3 regions of the Pseudomonas fragariae (ex Marin et al. 2024) genome follow, and region 3 is predicted to be linked to each of the others. Evidence: predicted binding sites of a transcription regulator. Region 3 holds the regulator's gene; each other region holds the start of a gene.

Region 1 (7,718 bases), 910 kb from region 3:
TCACCGAACTTCATGACCTGGACACCGCCCACCGCCACGTCCGCAGAGCGGCGCAGCAGGTTGAACATGCTGATACGCGTGTAGCGGGCGAATCGCTCGTTGATCATTTCCAGCGTCGGCATGCGTCCGCGGACGATCCGGTCCTGGCTGGTCAGGTCGTAACTTTTGACGCTGCCAGGTTCGCTGTTGTTGTCGGTCTGGACCATCCCATCGTCGACGCCATGCAGCAGCGCATCGATCTCATCCTGGGAGAGCAGGTCTTGCACGGCCATGGGAGAGTCCTACTGCAATACGAAGTTAGTGAAGAGCAGCTGTTCGATCACAGTCTTGCCGAGTTCTTTCTGTGCGACTTCCTGAATGCTGGCGGTCGCTTTCTGGCGCAGCATTTCCTGGCCGATCGGCGAAGCCAGCGATTCGAAGGGAATGGCTGCAAACAGCATGACCAGATTATTGCGGATCAATGGCATGTGTACCTTCAGCGCTTCCATGTCGGCTGCGTTACGGCCCAGCATGGTAATACTCACCTGCATGTAGCGTTGGCGACCGTTGGCGTTGAAGTTGACGACGAAGGCCGGGGTCATCGGTTCGAACACCGCCACTGGCTTGACGTTCGCTGCCGCGGCAGCCGCCGCTGGATCTACCTTGCTTTCGCTCTTGTGCATGAGGAACCAGGTCGCGCCCACCGACAAGCCTACCGCCAGCAGCAACGCCACGACGGCGATGATAATGAGCTTGAGTTTGCCTTTACCTTTGCCTGTGGTCGCGGGGTCTTTAACTTCTTCGCTCTGCGCCATGCCAATAATCCGTCACTATTCAAGAGGTTCTTCAATACGTGACAGAGGCAGAGCAAGTGTTATGCCAGAGTTGTACGAAACGGGGATGTATCGGACACAACCGGTTACGCGCCAGGGCGCGCAGGGATCGTGATTCTTGTGCCAGCGCTGAGGGCCCGGCCCGGGAGTTGATGACTATCGCCCCCACGCTCCGCGTGGCAATGCCGTTCGTGACGTCGCGTCGCGGCTGCCACGACTATCGTTCCTCACGCTCCAGCGTGGGAATGCAGTTCGTGACGCTCTGCGTCACACGGCGGTTTTTCTTTGTCAGGTGGATTGAGGTTCGACTCAGGGGACCTTTTCGCCCCTCGGCGACTCACTTTGAGGGACCAAAGTGAGCAAAGTCCTTCGCTCCTGTTTCCGGCCCGACTTCGTCGGGTTCCTTCGTCCTGACACTGATCCGGGGGTCGCCGCAACGGGCCCTCCATGGCCCGGTGCGGCTAGCCTGGCGTCCTGCCAGGCTACCCCCGGATCAGCGCCAGGACTCAGCCGTCACTAACGTCGCACTCTGCGTCGTCAGTGCCATCGTGCTCGAAAAGCACTTTAGAGTAGTCGGGCTAGAGGCACGGCCCGGTAGCTGATGACTATCGTTCCTCACGCTCCAGCGTGGGAATGCAGTTCGTGACGCTCTGCGTCACACAACGGTTCTGTGATATCAGGCTAATTAGCGTTTGGCTCAAATCACCTTTTCGCCCCTCGACTTCATCAGTGCCATCGCGCTCAAAAAGCATTTCTGCGCCAAGACGTGAAGACAATGCATGACATCGTGTAGCGACTGCCATGTGACGCAGGAGCCTCACGCGTAATAATCGATCTCACTGGTGCCGATCACACGTGCTGCTGGCTGGCTGACCGGGATGGCCGCATCGACGCCTGCGATTTCATCGGAGCTATCGCCGGAGCTCATGCCACCGCCACGACCGCTGCGCTGGGAGCGGCTGGCCTGTTCCTGAGCCTGTTGCTGGGCCTGCTGTTGCGACTGATCGGAGACATTGACGTCGACGTTGCCAAGCCCCTGCTGCACGAACGATTCACGCAGCTTCGACATCTGGCTTTCCAGCGCATCACGTACGCCCATGTGCGCGCTCATGAATGTCACCTGGGTCTGCTGCTCAGGCGCCATGTTGATACGGATATCAAGACGACCGAGTTCGGCAGGTTCCAGCTTGATATCGGCGGTCTTGAGGTTCTGGCTCGACAGGTACATGACGCGATCGACGATGCCTTCGGTCCAGCCGCTTTGATGCATGGCCAACGGTTGGTTCATCAAGGGTGCGGCAGGTGCAGCCGCTGCGCGTGCAGGTTGCGCGGCCTGACTGAGCGCTGCGAGGCGATCGGCAAAGTTGTCGACGCGAGTATCACCGGCGGCGCCTTTGACATCCTTCAGCCCCTCGCCGATCAAACCGCTGAACGACTTGTCACTGCTTTCGGTGCTGCCGCCTTCGGACGGAAGCTGCTCGCTCAGGACCGACAGGTTATTGACGATATTCTGATTCGGGTCAGCTTCAGCATTGCTCGGCGTCGCCTTGTTGGCAGCCTGGGCATTCTGCGCAGCCAGTTGAGTCTTGGCAGTGGCGTTTTCCAGCGCCAGCTGCACAGCATCCAGACCATCAAGCGGATCGGCGTCCGGATCGAAGGCTTCTTTAGCCACTGCTGGCGGGGCCGCCTGCGTAGTGGTGAGCGCCGAGACCGCTGGCGCAGTGACAACTTGTGCACTTGGCGCCTTGGCTACAACAGGTGCCGCGGGAGCCTGTGCGGTCATTGCCTGCAATGCCGGATCAAGGACGGGATCGACGATCGCCTGGCCGTCATTCAGCGCCGGATCGGCAGAGGCCTGCGCATCATCCTGCTTCGAGTCAGAATGGGCTGCGTCATCATCTGCAGCAGCCGGCCTGGCTGGCAAATCATTGCCGCTATCGGCAACGCCAGACTTGTCGGCGGCATTTGCCTGATCGCTTGCAGGCTTGTCCTTGCCGGCGGCAACCTTGTCCTTGTCAGGCGCGGTCTTGTCGCGGGCTGGCTTTACTGGCGCATCTTCGCGCGCAGGCACGGTGTCTTTCGCCTGCTTTGCATAGACATTGGAAAAGCTGGAGGCCCCGTCCTTGCTGCTGTCAGCAGACTTGACCGCATTGTTGGCCACACCGGACCTGGCGGTCACAGAGGTTGTGGCCTGAAGAAGCGCATTGGTAGCAAGGGGCATTTCGGTCTCCGCATCAGCTGCTGGTTATCGCCTTACCGAAATAGCTAGCAATATACGGGCCAGTTATCTAATGATTCCCCATAGCGGGGATCGGGGGCATGACTCTAAGGGCTCAGATGACGAACAGCTGCCGCTCGGAATTGAACAGCCCGCGAATCGTCATGTATTCGCTATCGATCGTGCCAATCAATTCTGCCAGACCTGCGAACTGCTCCTGACGGGCCTGCTCCTCGAGCTGACGGCACAGCTCGGAAAGCTGCAAGGCCCCCATGTTGCTGCTGCTGCCCTTGAAACTGTGAGCGGTAAGGCTCAACTCCTGAAAGTCAGGATTGCGGGACCCGGCAGCCAGACGCAGCTGCGCGATACGCTGCTCGGAATCCTTGATAAAAACATCCAGCAAGGTTGGATATTCGTCTTCCATGACCTCCTGCAAGGTATTCAACACGCTGTAATCCAGATGAATCGACACTTGTTCACTCCTTGATCAAGACTCCAGGCGGGGATTATGCCACTCCCTCCCAGGAAAATTCCACGCAGGCGGTCCTGCCATCCCTGGACCACCTGGCCTCGCGGCTCAACTCACAGACCAGATGCAGCCCGCGACCATACAGTTCATTGCCGGCAGGCGTCAGCGTCCGGGTCTTTTCCACATCAAATCCCTGGCCGCTGTCCTCGACGCCGAGGGTCAGCCGACCGCCCTGCGCGACCGTTTCAACCTGCAGGGTCATGCGGATGAAGCCGGACTGCAGCCTGTCGAGGCGTTCTGCCCGCTGCTGATAATAGAGCGCGAAGCCTGCTGCGTCGTGCTTGAGCGCCGAATCCAACCCTAGCACACCATGCTCCAGCGCATTGCTGTACAGCTCGCCGAGCACCATATGCAGTGCAGCGCCCTGATCACGCAGACCGTGAACCTCCAGCAGCAATTGCAGTACGTAAGGCAGGGGGTTGAAACGCTTGAGGGTCGAGGCGCGAAACTCGAAGCTGGCCGACCAGTCCAGCGGGCTGGAGGCGCCGCTGTCCGAATACATCATGGCAGGCAGACTTTGCAGCGGCGCTTCGACAGCGCTGACTTCCAGCAGACTGACATCGTCACGCGCCTTGCCGCCAAATTCGTTGAGCGCCTCGAGGATCTCTTCGATCAGCAACTGCGGTTCGCGATTGGCCGACAGAACCTGTCGCAGACGCTGCGCACCGAACAGCTCCTCCTGACTGTTACTGGTGTCGAGCACGCCGTCGGACAACAGAAATATGCGGTCACCCGGCGCCAACGGATACACGTCGGTGCGCGCGTCGAAGGCATCGACGCTCAATACGCCCAAGGGCAGATGATTCGAGGCCAGCGGCACATGCTCGCCCTGTGCGCCGCGCAGCAGGTAGCCGTCCGGCAAGCCACCGCTCCAGACCTCGACCTGCCGCTGCGGCAGATTGATACACAGCAGCGTCGCACAACAAAACATGTCGACCGGGAGGATGCGTTTGAGCTTGGCGTTCATTTCACGGAGGATTTCAACCAGGCCATAGCCCTTGGCTGTCATGCCATAGAACACTTCTGCAAGCGGCATCGCGCCAACGGCAGCCGGCAAGCCATGTCCGGTGAAATCGCCGAGCAGCACCTGCATGTGCCCGGCGGGGGTGTAAGCAGCCAGCATCAGGTCGCCGTTGAACAGTGCGTAGGGGGACTGCAGGTAGCGAATGTTACTCGCCCCCAGGCAACCGGCGTGGGCGATCTGATCAAACACCGCCTTGGCGACACGCTGCTCATTGAGCAGATATTCATGGTGCCTGGCGATCTGGTCACGCTGCTGGCGAACAGTTTCGTGCAATACCCGCAAACGATTCATGGCGTTGAGCTTGGCGGCCAATACCAGCGGGTTGTAAGGCTTGGACATAAAGTCGTCACCACCGGCGTCCAGGCAGCGTGCAAGCGCCTCGCCTTCGGTGAGCGAGGTCAGGAAGATGATCGGCACCAGCGATTCGCCGGCCATCGCCTTGATCCTTCGCGCGGCCTCAAAACCATCCATGACCGGCATCATGGCGTCCATCAGAATCAACTGCGGGCTTTCGGCCTTGAAGATGGCAACCGCTTCGACACCGTTGCACGCGCTGAGGACCCGGTGACCCTGCCGCGCCACGATGGTTGACAGCAGCAAGCGGTCACTGGTGCTGTCATCAGCGATCAGAATGCACAGTTTGTTCGGGGCTGGCTGCACTGGGTATGCTCAATTCGAACAGCTTCGAGAAATTGGAAATGGCCAGAATCTTCAGCACATCAGGCGTGCAGTTGACCAGGCGTACCAATGCCTTGTCACCTCCGGCGTGATCGCGCAGCAGCAACAGCATGCCCAGCGCAGAACTGTCCAGATAATGCGTACCGCGCAGGTCGACCACGTAGTTCAGCGACTGCGGATAGTCCTCATAGGCAGTGCGAAACGCCTGATGGGAATTGAAATCGAAACGCCCTTCGATATAAAGGGTCAGCGTCTGGCCATCGGCAGAACGTTCGGAAGTGACAGTCATGGGAACCTCGAGGTGTTTCATCACCGAGACATTGATAGCGTAGACCAGCCAGAGAGATCACTGCGGGTCTGATTGAGTCAAACGTCAGAATTGTTCATGACGAGGCAGGCGCTGCGACAACTCGTCGAGCAATTTCTGCTCGCGCTTGTCTTCCAGCCTGCGCGCCTCGTCCATGTACCGCTGCACCAGCTTGCGCAAGCCCTCTACCCGCGCGTAGCAATCCTGCCAGGCGCTGCGCGCCCGATCCAGATTGGCTTTGTGCCATTCAAGACTTTTGTATTGCTGGGCAACGGCGACATCGAGCTGACTGAGAAAGCGTTGATAACCCAGCAGCCACTGCCCGGAAACCCCGGCACTGCCGCGCTGCAACCATTGTTGCTGATAATCCTGACGAAACTGGTCAAGTTCCTGCAGCTTGTTGTTGGCAAGATTGACCTGCCCCTGGAAGTGCCCAAGGCGCTGGGCGGCAGTTCGCTCGGCAGCCTCTGCCATCTCGACCACCGGCGCCAGACGCGCCGCTCGACTCTGCGCCATGGGTTATCAGCCGCCAGGCGCTGGTGCGAAGATCGACGCCAGCGCCTCGCTGCTGCCCTGCATGCTTTCGTTCTCGCGCAACGCCTGACGCTGATAGCGCACCAGTACCGGATGCAGCGCGATCGCCATGTCCGTCTCGCGATCACCACCGGCCACGTAGGCGCCGACGCTGATCAGATCGCGCGTCTGCTGATAACGCGACCACAACTGTTTGAAATGCTGCGCACGCGCCATGTGTTCGGGGCTGACCACGGCGGGCATGACCCGGCTGATCGACGCTTCGATATCGATAGCCGGGTAATGCCCCTCTTCGGCCAGACGCCGGGACAACACGATGTGACCGTCCAGCACACCGCGCGCCGAGTCGGCAATCGGGTCCTGCTGGTCATCGCCTTCGGAGAGCACGGTGTAAAACGCGGTAATAGAACCACCGCCCTTTTCAGCGTTGCCGGCGCGCTCGACCAGTTTGGGCAAGCGGGCAAACACTGATGGAGGATAGCCCTTGGTGGCCGGCGGCTCGCCAATGGCCAGCGCGATTTCCCGCTGAGCCTGAGCAAAACGGGTCAGGGAATCCATCAGCAACAGGACATTCTTGCCCTTGTCACGAAAGTATTCGGCGATTCGCGTGCAATACATCGCTGCGCGCAAACGCATCAGAGGCGCATCATCGGCTGGCGAAGCGACCACCACCGAACGCTTCAGGCCCTCCTCGCCGAGGATGTGCTCGATGAACTCCTTGACCTCACGGCCCCGCTCCCCGATCAGGCCGACGACGATGATGTCCGCTTCGGTGAAGCGCGTCATCATGCCGAGCAGCACACTCTTGCCCACGCCCGTACCGGCAAACAGCCCGAGACGCTGACCGCGACCCACCGTCAATAAACCGTTGATGCACCGAATGCCGACATCCAGTGGCTGACTGATGGGGTCACGCTTGAGCGGGTTGATGGTCGGGCCATCCATCGGCACCCAGTCTTCAGCCTTGATCGGCGAGCGACCATCCAGCGGACGACCGGCACCATCAAGCACCCGGCCCAGCATGCTCATGCCCATCGGCAGACGACCGGTATCGGCCAGCGGCACAACCCGCGCCCCAGGCGCGATGCCGGCCACGCTGCCGACCGGCATGAGAAACACCTTGCCACCGGAAAAACCCATCACTTCAGCTTCGACTTCCACCGGGTGATGGCTGTCGTCATTGATAACTACACACCGGCTGCCCATTGCCGCGCGCAGGCCCTCGGCCTCAAGCGTCAGACCCACCATGCGCAGCAGCCGACCTTCCACTACGGGCTGGGCAGGCAGGCTGATCGACTCGGCATAGGAACCGAGGCGCTTGGCGAAACTGGTGCGATCAAGGCGCATCGAGGGTGTCCGCGTCAGATTCTTCAGCATTGGAGGCTTTGCCTGGCGAAACATCCAGATCAACGCTCAGATCCGCTGCAGCAGGATGAGTGACCTGTTCATGCAACTGGTCGTGCATCTTGGAAATCGCCAGGGCAATGCGTGTTTCGACGCTGGCGTCGATACGGCTATGCTCGGTTTCGATGCGGCAACCGCCCGGCAGCAGGTCTTCGTCTTCGACGATCTTCCACGACTCCTCGTGACGTTCACGCATGGCCTTGACCAGCAGG
Region 2 (7,718 bases), 1.4 Mb from region 3:
TCCCCGTAGGCCGCACCACAATCTCGCTCACATCCACCCCGTCCGGCTGCTCGATTGCATAAACAAGCGCACGTGCGATCGCATCCGGCTCCAGGGCAACCTTTCGAAACGCTTTCATCGCCTCGCGCGCGGTCTCGTCGGAAATCGAGTCGGCCAGTGCTGATTCGACCACGCCGGGGCAGACGACGGTGACGCGGATTTTGTCGGTTTCCTGCCGAAGGCCATCGGAGATGGCGCGAACAGCGAATTTGGTGGCGCAGTACACTGCGGCGGTCGGGGAAACGGCGAGGCCGCCGATGGACGAGATGTTGATGATCTGACCGTGCCCTTGCGCTTGCATGCTCGGCAGCACGGCGGCGATGCCGTGCAGTACGCCGCGCACGTTGACGTCGAGCATCTGGTTCCACTCTGCGATTTTCAGCGCGGCGAGCGGCGACAGGGGCATGACGCCGGCGTTGTTGATGATCACGTCAATCTTGCCGAACTCATGTGTGGCGAAGTCGGCAAAGGCTTGCATGTCGAGCGCTTCGGTCACGTCCAGCGCGCGGAAGCGTGCCGAGCCGCCCTGCGCTTCGATGCCTGCCGCCAGCGTCTGCAGACGCTCGATGCGCCGAGCGCCCAGCACCACGTATGCGCCCTTGGCGGCGATGAGTCGGGCGGCAGCTTCGCCAATGCCGCTGCTGGCGCCGGTGATCAGTACAACCTTGCCTTGAATGTTCGACATGACTGACTTTCCTCGTGAAGTCATCGGTGGCTCAGCTTCAGCGCTTGGCTCAAACTGATTGCGATGGCCATGCTACGAGTCGCTCATCACTGCGTGCATGCCGATACCTGCGCGGCACTTGCCTATTCCTGTCTGTGGGTCTGCCTTACGCTGAATCGCCGCGCAATGGCCGCTATGATGGCGTTCGATGCAAAGGATGGGCGTACAGCAACACTGACCTGGGACGGGGTTATTCATGGATACACAGAATGCTGCGAGTGCTCCGGGCACCGATGTTTGCCGGGCTGAAATCATCCGGTTGCTGATGCAGCGCTTTGCGGCACCCGGTGTTTATGAAACCGCTGTTGCGCCGCTGCACGTTATCCGCTGCGACGCCCCGTCAGAGTTGATTCATGCGCTGCATCGGCCAGCCCTTTGCGTGATCGCTCAAGGTCGCAAGGAGGTTGCGCTGGGCGATGAGCAGTATGTATACGATCCGCTCAACTACCTGATCGTCGCGGTGACGGTGCCGGTCGCCGGGCGCGTGCTTGAAGCGAGTGGCGAGGCGCCCTATCTGTGTATTCGTCTGGATTTCGAGCCTGCGCACATTGCCCAGCTCATTGCGGAGGCGCCATTGAACGGCGTTCCGGACGAGCCGCAGCGGGGCCTGTTTCTTGAGCCAATGGATCAGCCATTGCTTGAGACGGTGTTGCGGCTGGTGCGCCTGCTCGACACGCCCCGGGACATCGGCATGCTCGCGCCCCTTGCACTTCGGGAGCTCTACTACCGGCTGCTGCGCGGCAACAATGGGCGGCGACTCTACGAAATCGCGGTCGGGGATTCGCAGACGCATCGCGTTACGCGGGCGGTCGACTGGCTGAACAGTCATTACACCGAGCCGCTGCGCATCGACGAACTGGCACGTCTGGCCAACCTGGGTAATTCGACGCTGCACCACCGATTCAAGGCGCTGACCGCCATGAGCCCGTTGCAATATCAGAAAAAGCTGCGCCTGCAAGAAGCTCGACGGCTGATCATCAATGAAGGCCTGGACGCCTCCAGCGCCTGCTATCGCGTCGGCTATGAAAGCCCTTCGCAGTTCAGCAGGGAGTACAGCCGCCAGTTTGGCTGCCCGCCCTCGACAGATCTCAGCCGAGTGCGGCAGATCGGCTGACCTCCCCGTCCGACATCAGCGGCCGGGCGCAGCCAACCGCGCATATTGGTCCTGACTGATCCACCCGGTAAACGAGCGATCATCGGCATTGATGAACTCGACCTGAGCCGCGCCATCCTTGAATGCCAGAACCCCGACCACGTCATCCTTGACGATATAGGCGCCTCGGGTGGCCTTGGCATTCGGTGTTTTTTGCAGCCAGGCCTTGTCCGCCGTGACGGTCAGCAGACCGACCCACTGCCTGCTGGCGGTCCGGGTCAGGTCCAGGCCGGTGGCGATGTCCGGCGCCAACACGTTCATGCAGCCGGGGTGCTGCCGGCCTTGCTCGATCGTCAGCACCACGCCATCAGCCGAGGCCTTTAGTGTTCCCGGGTAGACGTCATCCAGCCAGGACGACACCGCTGCGCCCTTCCCGGCCTCGACCTTGCCTTGCAGATAGAACGCACAGCTGAATGTTTCGCCGCGCGTCTCCGAGTAATAACCCTCGACCTGATGATCAGGCGTCACGGCCAGCATCAACTGCTCGTACTTGCCGGAATGCAGTGCCGTGTCCTGAGCGAAAACCGACGTGCCGACACACAACCACAGGGTTGCGGCCAGGGAGCAGTGAATAAGGGGACGTTTGTCAGTCATGCTTCCATCCATAGAACGTTCGAATAGCCGGGAGGAGTGGCCAGCCCATGACTGGCGCGCCGAGACGTTAGCGTATTTCGGCGCGAAACTGTATCACTGAAATCCGGAGCGATTCATGGCTGCGACGCGAAGGCCAGTACACGTTTGAGCATCTCGCTTCGCGAGCAGGTCAGGTGCCTGCCCCGTTGTGCATGACAACGTTCAGCGCTGCAGCGCACTGAGTAAAACAAGGAAACCCTTATTCGGCTTTTTCAGTCCCTGCGGCCCCGCCAGCCTTCTCTTCCAGCTCGGCCATCTTGGCCTCCAGCGCTTCCAGGCGGGCGCGGGTGCGGGCGAGGACGGCCATCTGGCTGTCGAACTCTTCACGGCTGACCAGATCCAGTTTGCTGAAGCCGCTTTGCAGCAGGGCCTTGAACTGGGTTTCGAATTCGCTGCGCGGTACAGGCGTTTCGCCATTGAACAGGCGAGAGGCGTGGCCGCTGAGAGCGTCGAGAAAGGCTTTGGGCGCGAGCATGGTTATTTTCCTGAATCAGAGGGCGGCAGTGTAACACGCAGTGTCTATAGTCAATCCCGAGGGCGCAATGCACGCTTATGGAGCGCAGTGACGGGCACATGAGCACCATTGCTGTGCATTAGCTCCATGATAGACCCTGCAAGGTTGTGCAAAACCAGCCCAAGAGCCTGTATTCAATGAATATTCGCGAGATGGCAAGCTTTCTGCTTAGTGGCTTATGACCCATGCACTGATGCAGTCGCTGTGACGAATGCAGTGCGGCAGGCGGAGCGGGGAAGTGTTTCGTCAGAAGCGGTTTTCTGGAGTGGGTCTGGCCTGATCAGGCGGCCGACACGTTACAAAGCCAGACACTGCGCTTAGACTTGAGTCGGGTTTGTTTTCCTGGGGCAAGTCCACCAAATTCGGGAGAAAGTTTTCATGAAGCTAGTCACTGCCATCATCAAGCCGTTCAAACTGGATGACGTTCGCGAGTCGTTGTCTGAAATCGGCGTGCAGGGCATCACCGTCACTGAAGTCAAAGGCTTCGGGCGTCAGAAGGGTCACACTGAGCTTTATCGCGGTGCTGAATACGTCGTCGACTTCCTTCCCAAAGTGAAGATCGATGTCGCCATCGATGACAAGGATCTGGATCGTGTCATCGAAGCCATAACCAAGGCCGCCAACACTGGCAAGATCGGTGACGGCAAGATTTTCGTGGTCAATCTGGAACAGGCCATCCGCATCCGTACCGGCGAGACCGATACAGACGCTATTTAAGCCGCCAAACCCAACGCCCCAGGAGAAAACAATATGACTCTGCGTCAATTCGCAGGGCTCGGTGCCCTGTTGTCCCTCGCATTACCTGGTCTTGCCCTGGCGGCTGATCCAGTGGCCGAGCCGGTGCTGAACTCTGGCGACACTGCATGGATGCTGACCTCGACCGCTCTGGTCCTGTTCATGACCATCCCCGGTCTCGCGCTGTTCTACGGCGGCATGGTTCGTTCCAAGAACATTCTGTCGGTGATGATGCAGTGCTTCGCCATCACCGGTCTGATCAGCATCCTGTGGGTCGTCTACGGCTACAGCATCGCGTTTGACACAACCGGTATGGAAGCGGGCGTCGTCAACTTCAATTCCTTCTTTGGCGGTATGGGTAAAGCGTTCCTGGCAGGCATCACGCCGGCAAGCATTACCGGTCCTGCTGCGTTGTTCCCTGAGGCGGTGTTCGTCACCTTCCAGATGACCTTCGCGATCATCACCCCTGCCCTGATTGTCGGCGCCTTCGCAGAACGCATGAAGTTCTCCGCGATGCTGGTGTTCATGGGTATCTGGTTCACTCTGGTCTACGCGCCAATCGCCCACATGGTCTGGGGCGGCGTCGGTGGCCTGTTGTGGGACTGGGGCGTTCTGGACTTCGCTGGCGGTACCGTCGTACATATCAACGCCGGTGTAGCCGGTCTGGTAGCGTGCCTGGTACTGGGCAAGCGCAAAGGCTTCCCGACCACGCCGATGGCGCCGCACAACCTGGGTTACACCCTGATCGGCGCAGCGATGCTCTGGGTCGGCTGGTTCGGCTTCAACGCCGGTTCCGCCGCTGCAGCCAACGGTACTGCCGGTATGGCCATGCTGGTCACTCAAATCGCTACCGCGGCCGCCGCATTGGGCTGGATGTTTGCCGAGTGGCTGACTCACGGTAAGCCAAGTGCTCTGGGTATTGCCTCTGGTGTGGTTGCCGGCCTGGTTGCCGTTACCCCTGCGGCCGGTACCGTCGGCCCGATGGGCGCGCTGATCATCGGTCTGGCAGCAGGCGTGATCTGCTTCTTCTGCGCGACCAGCCTCAAGCGCAAGCTGGGCTACGACGACTCCCTGGATGCGTTCGGCGTTCACGGCATCGGCGGTATCGTCGGCGCCATCCTGACCGGTGTTTTCGCAGCACCTGCACTGGGCGGCTTCGGCACCGTGACCGACATCGGTGCTCAGGTCTGGATTCAGTTCAAGGGCGTCGCGTTCACCGTTGTCTACACCGCAATCGTGACCTTCATCATCCTCAAGGTGCTGGATGCGGTCATGGGGCTGCGCGTCACCGACGAGGAAGAGTCTGTCGGTCTGGACCTTGCGCAACACAACGAGCGTGGCTACAACTTGTAAGCTTTGGCCTGCGCAAAAAAGAATGCCCGGTCTCCGGGCATTTTTTTTGTCTGACGTTTGTGGATATACCGCCGCTTTTTGCTGTCATTGATCTTGCCCGTGTCAATGATCTCGGCACCGTGACACAGCGCAGGTAACGAGGTTGCCACCGTCTTCGTCAACTTGCAGGGAAGCCGGTTTATTGCGCGCTTTGCTTTTTTCTCAGTCGAGTTAGAATGCGCGCCGAAGGTGCGGAGAACGGTATGTGGCATCAATCCAGGATTGCCTTGCGGGCCAGGCCCCGTGGGTTCCATCTGGTGACTGACGAGATAGTCGCGGGGTTGCCCCCGTTGCGCGGTTGTCGTGTCGGGCTACTGCATGTATGGCTGCAACATACCTCGGCTTCGTTGACCGTCAACGAAAATGCCGATCCGGCGGTACGTCGCGACTTTGAGCGTTTTTTCAACCGTCTGGTGCCCCAGGGCGTGGACGGCTACGAACATGACGACGAAGGCCCTGATGACTTGCCAGCGCATTTCAAGGCCAGTCTGCTGGGCTGCCAGTTGCTGTTGCCGGTTACGGCAGGGCGGCTGGCGCTGGGCACCTGGCAAGGTATTTACCTGGGCGAACATCGAGACGCTGGTGGGTCTCGCAACGTCCTGGCCACCCTTCAGGGTGAGTGGACATAACCGCTGAGGTCAGCGGTTGTTGAATTTTTCCGGTTGCCTTAGCAATTCTGGGCGGTTGGGCTATAACTAATCAGCTTTCGCAAGTCATGAGGTACAACATGAGCGACGACGACGATATTAAGGACGATCTGGAAGACGACCTGGAAGGCGAAGAGGACGGTGAGGAGCTTGCAGCTGCTCCCGGCGACGACCCGGTCGAAGTAGACGATGACGTTCCGGCACCTGCCGCAAAAGGCAAGGCCAAGGCTGCAGTCTCGGTCGATGAACTGCCCAGCGTGGAAGCCAAGAACAAGGAGCGTGATGCTCTGGCACGTGCCATGGAAGAATTCCTGGCGCGTGGCGGCAAGGTGCAGGAAGTGGAGGCCAACGTGGTCGCCGATCCGCCCAAGAAGCCTGACAACAAATACGGTAGCCGCCCTATCTGAGGCTGCATGACTGTATGAGAAAAGCCCGCCGTCGCTGCGGGCTTTTCTATGCGCGCCTGTCAGTGCGCCTTCAGGCCCAGCGCGCCAGCACCTCGGGCAGTTGCGACAGGTTGTGGATCTCGGCATCGGGCAGTCGATCCGCATCCCAGGCCTTGCCTTGCGGGTTGTACCAGATGGCGCGCATGCCGGCCTGCTGGGCACCTGCGATATCGTCCTTGGGATGGTCACCGACATGCACCGCCGCGCCGGCATCGACCTTTGCGCGGCGCAACGCCTCCACGAACGGTGCCGGATCAGGCTTGCCGATGCCCAGGTCCTCGGCGCACAGCGCGAAGGCAAAGTAGTCCGCCAGCCCCAGACGACGCACATCGGCATTGCCATTGGTAATCACGCCGAGCGTGAAGGTCTTGGCGAGAATTTCCAGCATCGGTTGCACCTCAGGGAAAATCTGCACCTGATGACGGCCCTGCAGGAACACTTCAAAGCCCCGGTCCGCCAGGTCCTGCGCCTCGTCCGGGTCGTAGCCGGCATCTTCGAGCGCATGGAACAGCACGCGGCGGCGCAAGGCGCTGATGCGGTGCTTGAAGGACGGGTCTTCGGCTACCAGACGCGAGCGGATTTCCCACAGGTGCTCGACAGGAACCGCTCCCAGCCTGGGCGCGTGTTCGCCCAGCCAGTCACGCAGCGTGACTTCGGCACCGGCAATGGCCGGGGCGGTGTCCCAGAGCGTGTCGTCAAGATCAAACGTCACCAGCTTAATCATCTGCAGCTCCTTTACGTTTGGCTCGGGGATGGGCGCTGTCATAAACAGTAGCCAAATGCTGGAAGTCCAGGTGTGTATATATCTGCGTGGTCTTGATATCCGCATGACCAAGCAGCTCCTGCACGGCGCGCAGGTCCTGTGACGATTCGAGCAGATGACTGGCGAAGGAGTGCCGCAACATGTGCGGGTGCAGATTCTGCCCCAGCTCTCGCTCACCGGCTGCCTTGAGTCGCACCTGAATGGCGCGCGGGCCGAGGCGCTTGCCTTGCTGGCTGACAAATACCGCGTCGTCCTGCGGATTGGTCAGGGCGCGCAGCGGCAGCCAGACTTCCAGTGCCTGGCGCGCCTTGCTGCCCACAGGCAATACGCGGGTCTTGCTGCCCTTACCCAGCACCTGCACCAGTCCGTCACGCAGGTCCAGCTGGTCCAGATTCAGACCGGTCAGTTCGGAGAGGCGCAACCCTGACGAGTACAGCAGCTCCAGGATGGCTTGGTCGCGGTGCGCCAGGAAATCATCTTCAACGCCGCCGTCCAGCAATTGCGCGGCGCGGTCGGTGTCCAGGGTCTTGGGCAGACGCCGCTCGCCCTTGGGCGGTGACAGACCGTTTGCCGGGTCGTGCTGGCAGATGCCTTCGCGATTGAGGTACTTGTAGAAGCCGCGCACCGCCGACAGCATCCTCGCCAGGCTGCGTGAAGACTGGCCCTGCTGGT
Region 3 (7,718 bases):
GCCGAGGCGCTGAAAATCATGGAGGACAACAAAATCAGTGCGCTTGTTGTCGTAGACCAGAACGACCGGCCGGTTGGCGCATTCAACCTGCAGGATCTCCTGCGCGCAGGCGTCATGTAATGGAAACCGAAATAATGACCCAGGATCTCATGCAACGCGGCAAGGCCATCAAGCTGGCAGTCTTCGATGTCGATGGCGTGCTGACCGATGGCCGCCTTTACTTCATGGAAGACGGCAGCGAGATCAAGACATTCAATACTCTCGACGGCCAGGGCATTAAAATGCTGATAGCCTCGGGCGTCACCACGGCGATCATCAGTGGCCGCAAGACCGCGATAGTCGAGCGCCGGGCAAAGAGCCTGGGCATTGAACACCTGTTTCAGGGACGTGAAGACAAACTGGTGGTACTGGACAAGTTGCTGGCAGAACTCAACCTGAGTTACGAACAGGTCGCCTATCTGGGTGATGATCTGCCAGACTTGCCCGTCATCAGACGCGTCGGTCTGGGCATGGCAGTGGCCAATGCTGCCGGCTTTGTACGCGAGCACGCACACGGGATAACCAGGGCGCGAGGCGGCGAAGGTGCAGCGCGCGAATTCTGCGAACTGATTCTGAGTGCGCAAGGCAACCTTGAAGCGGCTCACTCCGCCTATTTATAGAAGCCATTATGTTCACTAAAAAAATTCGCAAGTTCCTGCTTCTCGGGGTACTGGCGCTGCTGCTGGCAGCGGTCGGTTACTGGAACATCAGCCCGGAAAGCTTCATGGACCAGCCTGATGCGTCGCTTGACGACACGGCGATCGACTACTATGCGATCAATACTCGCAGCGTGCAGTACCTGCCAGACGGCACACTTCAGTACGACATGACCTCCGACAAGGTCGAGCATGTGAAGGCCACAGATGTGAGCCTGCTGACGACACCCAATCTGAACATGTACCGCGGCGGAGCATTTCCGTGGCACGTGCAAAGCAAACGAGGTGAAGTTTCGTCCGACGGCGATCAGGTCGAGCTGATGGATTCCGTTCGTGTTGAACGCACCGATGAAAAACAGCGCACGACCATTATTACCAGCAGCCGCATGACCGTATTTCCTCAGAAGGAATATGCGCAGACCGACCAAGACGTTAGAATCGACGGCGCGGGCGGTGTCACTACGGCCAAGGGAATGAAAGCGTATTTGAAAGACAGCAGGATGGACCTGCTGTCCAACGTAAGAGGACAGTATGAGGCTCGTTAAAACTCTTCCTTTATTGCTCGGCCTGGGCGCAGCACTGGGAAGCGCGAGCGCCTGGTCCCTGCCAACCGACCGAGATCAGCCTATCCACATCCAGTCTGACGATGCTCAGCTCGATGACAAGAAAGGCGTGGCGACTTACAAGGGCAATGTCATCATCACTCAGGGCTCGATGAAAATCACGGGCAACACCGTGACGATCACGCGTAATGCCCAGGGCGAAGTCGACGTATTTACCTCCGTCGGCAACCTGGCCTACTACGAGCAGAAGCCTGCCGTGGACAAGCCGATCGTGCAGGCCTATGCCGTCACCATCCAGTATTACGCCGGCCAGGACCGTATCGTCCTGATCGACAAGGCCAAGGTCATCAATGACGGCAACACCTCGGAAGGCGAGAAAATCGTCTACGACACGGTCAGACAGGTCGTCAGTGCCGGTCGGGCCAATGGCGGCGCCAAGGTGACCACGCCACGTCCGCGTATCGACATGGTCATCCAGCCGAAAAAGAAAACCGATCAACCTCAGAAGGCCCAGTAAATGGCGACGCTCAAAGCCCAGCATCTGGCTAAAAGCTACAAAAGCCGGCAGGTCGTGCGCGATGTGAGCATCTCCATCGACAGCGGCCAGATCGTCGGCCTGCTGGGCCCGAACGGCGCCGGCAAGACCACCTGCTTCTACATGATCGTGGGTCTGGTCCAGGCTGATCAGGGGCGCGTGCTGATTGACGATCTGGATGTCAGCCATCAACCCATGCACGGTCGCGCCCGCGCAGGCATCGGCTACTTGCCTCAGGAAGCCTCGATCTTCCGCAAGCTGTCGGTGTCCGACAACATCATGGCGATTCTCGAGACCCGCAAGGAGCTCGATGCCGGTGCTCGCCGCAAGGAGCTGGAAAGCCTCCTGCAGGAGTTCCACATCACCCATATCCGTGACAACCTGGGCATGAGCCTGTCGGGTGGTGAACGTCGCCGTGTGGAAATCGCCCGGGCTCTGGCCACCGCGCCTAAATTCATCCTGCTGGATGAACCGTTTGCAGGTGTCGACCCTATTTCGGTAGGCGACATCAAGCAGATCATTCACCATCTCAAGGCCAAGGGTATCGGTGTACTGATCACTGACCACAACGTCCGGGAAACGCTGGATATCTGCGAAACAGCCTACATCGTCAACGATGGACAGCTGATTGCGGAAGGCGATTCGGAGACCATTCTGGCGAATCAGCTGGTGAAAGAGGTCTACCTCGGCCACGAGTTCCGCCTTTAATCGACTGCCCTTTGCGCTTCGCAGCCGATTGATGCCTACGCAGTGTATTGACAACATTTTATTTGTCATATCACTCTAGGCAAACGCACAGGTTTCAGGCATATAATTTGCTTAAGTTGGCGCCACGGCGCCTGTAGTAGATGGCGCATGCGCGCCGGCGAATAAGGTGTTTAGCCCCTGCCATGAAACCATCGCTAGTCTTGAGAATGGGCCAGCAGCTGACGATGACACCGCAGCTGCAACAGGCAATCCGCTTACTTCAGCTTTCCACTCTGGATCTCCAGCAGGAGATCCAGGAGGCGCTGGAGTCAAACCCTATGCTGGAGCGGCAGGAAGAAGGCGACGACTTCGACCATTCCGACCCGCTTGCCGACAACATCGAACAAAAGCCCAACCCCGACGTTCAGGAACCGACCTATCAGGAATCCGCGCCTACCGTGGACAACCTTGAAGAAGGTGAATGGAACGAACGCATTCCCAACGAGCTGCCCGTCGATACCGCATGGGAAGACATCTACCAGACCAGCGCCAGCAGCCTGCCAAGCAACGATGACGACGAGTGGGACTTCACCACGCGCACCTCTGTGGGCGAAAGCCTGCAAAGCCACCTGCTGTGGCAACTGAATGTCGCGCCGATGTCCGACAAGGACCGTCTGGTAGCGGTTACGCTGATCGACTGCATCAACAACCAGGGTTATCTCGACGAGACGCTCGATGAGATTCTCGAGTCCTTCGACCCCGAACTGGACATCGAGCTCGACGAGATCGAAGCCGTACTGCACCGCATCCAGCAGTTTGAACCTGCCGGCATCGGCGCTCGCAACCTGAGCGAATGCCTGCTGCTGCAACTGCGCCAGCTGCCAGCAAAAACACCCTGGCTGACAGAAGCACAACGCCTGGTCAGCGACTACATCGACCTGCTCGGAAGCCGCGACTACGGCCAGCTGATGCGACGCATGAAGCTCAAGGAAGACGAGCTGCGTCAGGTCATCGAACTGGTGCAGAGCCTCAACCCGCGTCCAGGCTCGCAGATCGAATCCACAGAAGCCGAATACGTCATTCCGGATGTGATCGTGCGCAAGGACAATGAACGCTGGCTGGTCGAACTCAATCAGGAGTCGGTGCCGCGCCTGCGCGTCAATCCGCAATACGCGGGCTTCGTACGGCGCGCCGATACCAGCGCAGACAACACCTTCATGCGCAATCAGTTGCAGGAAGCGCGCTGGTTCATCAAGAGCCTGCAAAGCCGCAACGAAACGTTGATGAAGGTCGCCACGCAAATCGTCGAACATCAGCGCGGCTTTCTCGAGTACGGTGACGAGGCCATGAAGCCGCTCGTCCTGCACGACATCGCCGAGGCAGTGGGCATGCACGAGTCGACCATCTCGCGCGTAACCACCCAGAAATTCATGCACACCCCACGCGGCATTTACGAGCTGAAATACTTCTTCTCAAGCCATGTGAGCACCTCCGAGGGCGGTGAATGCTCGTCCACGGCAATTCGCGCAATCATCAAAAAACTGGTTGCGGCGGAAAATCAGAAAAAGCCGTTGAGTGATAGCAAGATCGCTGGTTTACTGGAGGCACAAGGCATTCAAGTAGCCCGTCGCACAGTCGCCAAGTACCGTGAGTCTCTCGGGATCGCCCCTTCCAGTGAGCGTAAGCGGCTGATGTGATGCAGGCCGAGCCACAGCGTCCCAGAGGCATGCGCCATGCCTGCCTCTTTATGCACTGGCAAAGGAGAAAGCTGTATGCAAGTCAACATCAGTGGACACCAACTGGAAGTGACCAAACCCCTTCGTGAATACGTTGAGCTCAAGCTCAAGAAGCTCGAGGGGCATTTTGACAAGATTACCAACGTGCAGGTCACGATGACGGTCGAAAAGCTCAAGCAGAAGATCGAAGCCACGTTGCACATCCATGGTGGAGAGGTCGTTGCCAATGCTGAACATGATGACATGTATGCTGCCATCGACCTGCTCACTGACAAGCTAGACCGACAATTGCTCAAGCATAAGGAAAAGCAGCAAAGCATCCTCAAAGGTGCGGCCGCTCGCTAACGCCCATTTAATGATCCGAATCGAAAATATCCTGACCCCCGGCCGCTCCCTTGTGAACGTGCCGGGCGGCAGTAAAAAGCGTGTACTCGAAGAAATTGCCAACCTGATCGGCCGTGAAGTGCCGGGCATGGTGTCGGACACAGTATTCGCAAGTCTCGTCGCCCGGGAAAAACTGGGCTCGACCGGTTTTGGCAACGGTATTGCCATCCCCCACTGCCGCCTCGCTGACTGCAGCGAGCCTGTCAGTGCAGTGATTCACCTCTCCACCCCTGTGGATTTCGACGCCATCGATGGTGCGCCGGTCGACCTGCTGTTCGTCTTGCTGGTCCCGCAAGCTGCCACCGATGAACACCTGGAGCTGCTGCGCCAGATCGCCAGCATGCTCGACGACAAAGATGTGCGTAAGCGCCTGCGCAGTGCCGAAAGCGCTGAGGCGCTTTATCAAGTGGTGCTGGACGTGCAGAACGGAAACTGACCATGCGCATGATCATCGTCAGCGGTCGCTCCGGCTCAGGCAAGAGTACGGCGCTCGATGTGCTGGAAGACAACGGCTTTTACTGTGTCGATAACCTGCCGGCCGGCCTGTTGCCGGAGCTGGCCGAACGCGCGCTGATCAACACCGAACTCGCCGAACCCTTGCTGGCGGTTTCGATAGATGCCCGCAATCTGCCCAGCCACCTGACCCGTTTTCCGCAGATGCTGGATGAAGTACGCTCGCGCAATATTCAGTGCGACGTGCTGTATCTGGATGCAGACGAAGCCACCCTGCTCAAGCGCTTCTCGGAAACCCGGCGCCGCCACCCGCTGAGCACGGCAGATCGTTCGCTGGCCGAAGCGATACGTGATGAAACCGCACTGCTTGGCCCGATCATCGATCTGGCCGACCTGAAGATCAACACCACCCACCTGAATCTCTATCAGTTGCGCGACGCGCTCAAGCTTCGTCTGCTGAACAAGCCCGAGCCAGGCACTGCATTTCTGATCGAGTCCTTTGGTTTCAAGCGCGGCATGCCTGTCGATGCAGACCTGGTATTCGATGTGCGCTGCCTGCCCAATCCGTACTGGAAGCCAGAACTGCGCGACCACTCGGGGCTTGAACAACCCGTTATCGACTACCTGTCGGTGCAGCCTGACGTCGAAGAAATGTTTCAGGACATCTTCGCTTACCTGAACAAATGGCTACCCCGGTTTGCAGCCAGTAACCGTTCTTACGTTACCATTGCCATCGGCTGTACCGGCGGACACCATCGTTCGGTCTACCTGACCGAGCGGCTTGGTCAGGTCTTGCAACAATCACTCAAGAACGTTCAGGTCCGCCACCGCGACCTCAGCTGAAGGATTTTCACTGCGATGCCCGCTCGTCAAATCACCATCATCAACAAACTGGGCCTGCACGCCCGCGCTGCCGCCAAATTCGTCGGGGTCGCAGGCAAGTTTCCCTGCAAGATCAGGGTCGGCCGCACTCCGGAGAGCATGGTCGACGGTAAAAGCATCATGGCCGTGATGATGCTGGCTGCCGGCAAGGGCACCGAGATCCACCTGCACACCGAAGGCGAATTCGAACAGGAAGCGCTTGATGGCCTGATCGAGCTGATCGACAACCGGTTTGATGAGGGCGAATAAGCCCTCGTACAAACGCGGTATCCGTCACCACCAGCCTTGCACGCGCATCCAGCTCAGCCCGTGGGCAATCAGTAGCGCCATACCCGCCAACAGCAGCACGCTCCCGACTGCCAGACGAAATAACCGCACATTGCTGAGCGTGAGGAATCCGGAGCGCATACGCCGCCTTGGGTCCGGCTGCCAGGCTCAGGCCAGAGCGGCCTGATAACGGCGGGACACCTCATCCCAATTGATCACGTTGTAGAACGCATTGATGTATTCGGGACGACGGTTCTGATAGCGCAGGTAGTAAGCGTGCTCCCACACGTCCAGCCCCAGAATCGGCGTATTGCCGTTCATCAGCGGGCTGTCCTGGTTACCACTGCTTTCCACCACCAGCTTTTTGTCAGGCGTGACGCTCAGCCATGCCCAGCCACTGCCGAAACGGGTCAATGCGGCCTTGGTGAATGCCTCCTTGAAGCTTTCGTAGCCACCCAGTTGCTCATTGATGGCAGACCCGACAGCGCCCGTGGGCAAGCCGCCGCCGCCCGGCACCATGACTTCCCAGAACAACGAGTGATTGGCATGGCCGCCACCCTGATTGATCACCGCTGGACGGAGGTTTTCAGGCAACTGCTGGACACTGGCCACCAGCTTCTCCACCGACCAGTCGGCGAACTCCGTCCCTTCGACCGCGGCATTGAGGTTATTGATGTACGTCTGGTGATGCTTGGTGTAGTGGATTTCCATGGTTTGCGCATCGATATGTGGTTCAAGGGCATCGTATGCGTAAGGCAGTGCAGGCAAGGTGTATGGCATTTCAATGTGCTCCGTAGAAAAGTCCGGAAGGGCTTGCCGAATGGCGCTGTAGCGATGAACGGGTGTGCTCGCTGCCGCTGTTCAGCAACCGATGAGTGCGCGGGTATTCGCCGTGTTCGCTGATGAAACTCAGCAGCTCGGCGTATGTTTTGCTGCTGTGGCGCAAGGCTGCCTCGCGTAACGCGGGCGGGAGGCGTTGATTCTGCATGGTCTGCAACAGGTGCTGGTGGATGGCACACAGGTACTCGGCGCTCTCCTCCGGCTGGCCCAGACTCAGGTGCAGATCCGCCAGGTTATGGTGAGAAATCACACAGGCCGCGACCGCTTCATCGACATCCGCCCAGCGCTCGAACAAGACCTGCGCCAACGCCAGCGCCTGAAGGTACAACTCGCGAGCTTCGACCCAATCGCCAAGATTGAAACAGCGATTGGCCAGCTCGATGGTGCGTTTCCAATGCTGCATGAGGTACCTCCAGGAACATTGACTGGGCAGCGACCATGGGCCGGGGCGGGGCGCTCAATCGCGCCAGGGACGCCTCTTGGCGAGGTAATGCTCGATCAGCAGAGGCTCGTCGGTTTCAAGCGCACAACGAATCCGCAGACTCAAGCCACGCTGGTTTCCAGATAAGACAACTCGTGCAGAACAGACCCCATGATCGCAGTTCATTTTAGAAATGATATTCATTATTAAATGAGATACAGAATCAACACAAGCCCGATCGCTGCACGGCCTTGC

What was found. Region 3 encodes sigma-54, which starts transcription at its own class of promoters, with help from an activator protein. Its sites were predicted from a motif close to ANTGGCATNNANNTTGCTNT; they were not measured.
Region 1: AC54XV_RS17735 (flagellar hook-length control protein FliK) is a predicted target of sigma-54. The motif match lies at 3,078-3,097, and genes of this name have one in related genera.
Region 2: glnK (P-II family nitrogen regulator) is a predicted target of sigma-54. The motif match lies at 3,215-3,234, and genes of this name have one in related genera.

Annotation. Positions count from the first base shown of each region.
Region 1 covers NZ_CM184369.1:4,124,927-4,132,644, forward strand. Annotated here, with positions in the region: gene fliM (flagellar motor switch protein FliM) at 1-272, opposite strand, end outside; gene fliL (flagellar basal body-associated protein FliL) at 282-794, opposite strand; gene AC54XV_RS17735 (flagellar hook-length control protein FliK) at 1,630-3,033, opposite strand; gene AC54XV_RS17740 (Hpt domain-containing protein) at 3,146-3,502, opposite strand; gene AC54XV_RS17745 (fused response regulator/phosphatase) at 3,537-5,243, opposite strand; gene AC54XV_RS17750 (STAS domain-containing protein) at 5,203-5,550, opposite strand; gene fliJ (flagellar export protein FliJ) at 5,635-6,084, opposite strand; gene fliI (flagellar protein export ATPase FliI) at 6,091-7,449, opposite strand; gene fliH (flagellar assembly protein FliH) at 7,439-7,718, opposite strand, start outside.
Region 2 covers NZ_CM184369.1:193,798-201,515, reverse strand. Annotated here, with positions in the region: gene AC54XV_RS00945 (SDR family oxidoreductase) at 1-724, opposite strand, end outside; gene AC54XV_RS00940 (AraC family transcriptional regulator) at 960-1,877, shown strand; gene AC54XV_RS00935 (hypothetical protein) at 1,893-2,510, opposite strand; gene AC54XV_RS00930 (accessory factor UbiK family protein) at 2,749-3,024, opposite strand; gene glnK (P-II family nitrogen regulator) at 3,442-3,780, shown strand; gene AC54XV_RS00920 (ammonium transporter) at 3,814-5,151, shown strand; gene AC54XV_RS00915 (secondary thiamine-phosphate synthase enzyme YjbQ) at 5,394-5,819, shown strand; gene sutA (dormancy-specific transcriptional regulator SutA) at 5,918-6,244, shown strand; gene AC54XV_RS00905 (HAD family hydrolase) at 6,315-7,007, opposite strand; gene xerC (tyrosine recombinase XerC) at 7,000-7,718, opposite strand, start outside.
Region 3 covers NZ_CM184369.1:5,033,173-5,040,890, forward strand. Annotated here, with positions in the region: gene AC54XV_RS21775 (KpsF/GutQ family sugar-phosphate isomerase) at 1-120, shown strand, start outside; gene AC54XV_RS21780 (KdsC family phosphatase) at 120-659, shown strand; gene lptC (LPS export ABC transporter periplasmic protein LptC) at 668-1,240, shown strand; gene lptA (lipopolysaccharide transport periplasmic protein LptA) at 1,227-1,775, shown strand; gene lptB (LPS export ABC transporter ATP-binding protein) at 1,776-2,501, shown strand; gene AC54XV_RS21800 (RNA polymerase factor sigma-54) at 2,684-4,177, shown strand; gene hpf (ribosome hibernation-promoting factor, HPF/YfiA family) at 4,253-4,561, shown strand; gene ptsN (PTS IIA-like nitrogen regulatory protein PtsN) at 4,572-5,036, shown strand; gene rapZ (RNase adapter RapZ) at 5,039-5,896, shown strand; gene AC54XV_RS21820 (HPr family phosphocarrier protein) at 5,912-6,184, shown strand; gene AC54XV_RS21825 (hypothetical protein) at 6,209-6,343, opposite strand; gene AC54XV_RS21830 (superoxide dismutase) at 6,371-6,982, opposite strand; gene AC54XV_RS21835 (DUF2753 family protein) at 6,984-7,445, opposite strand.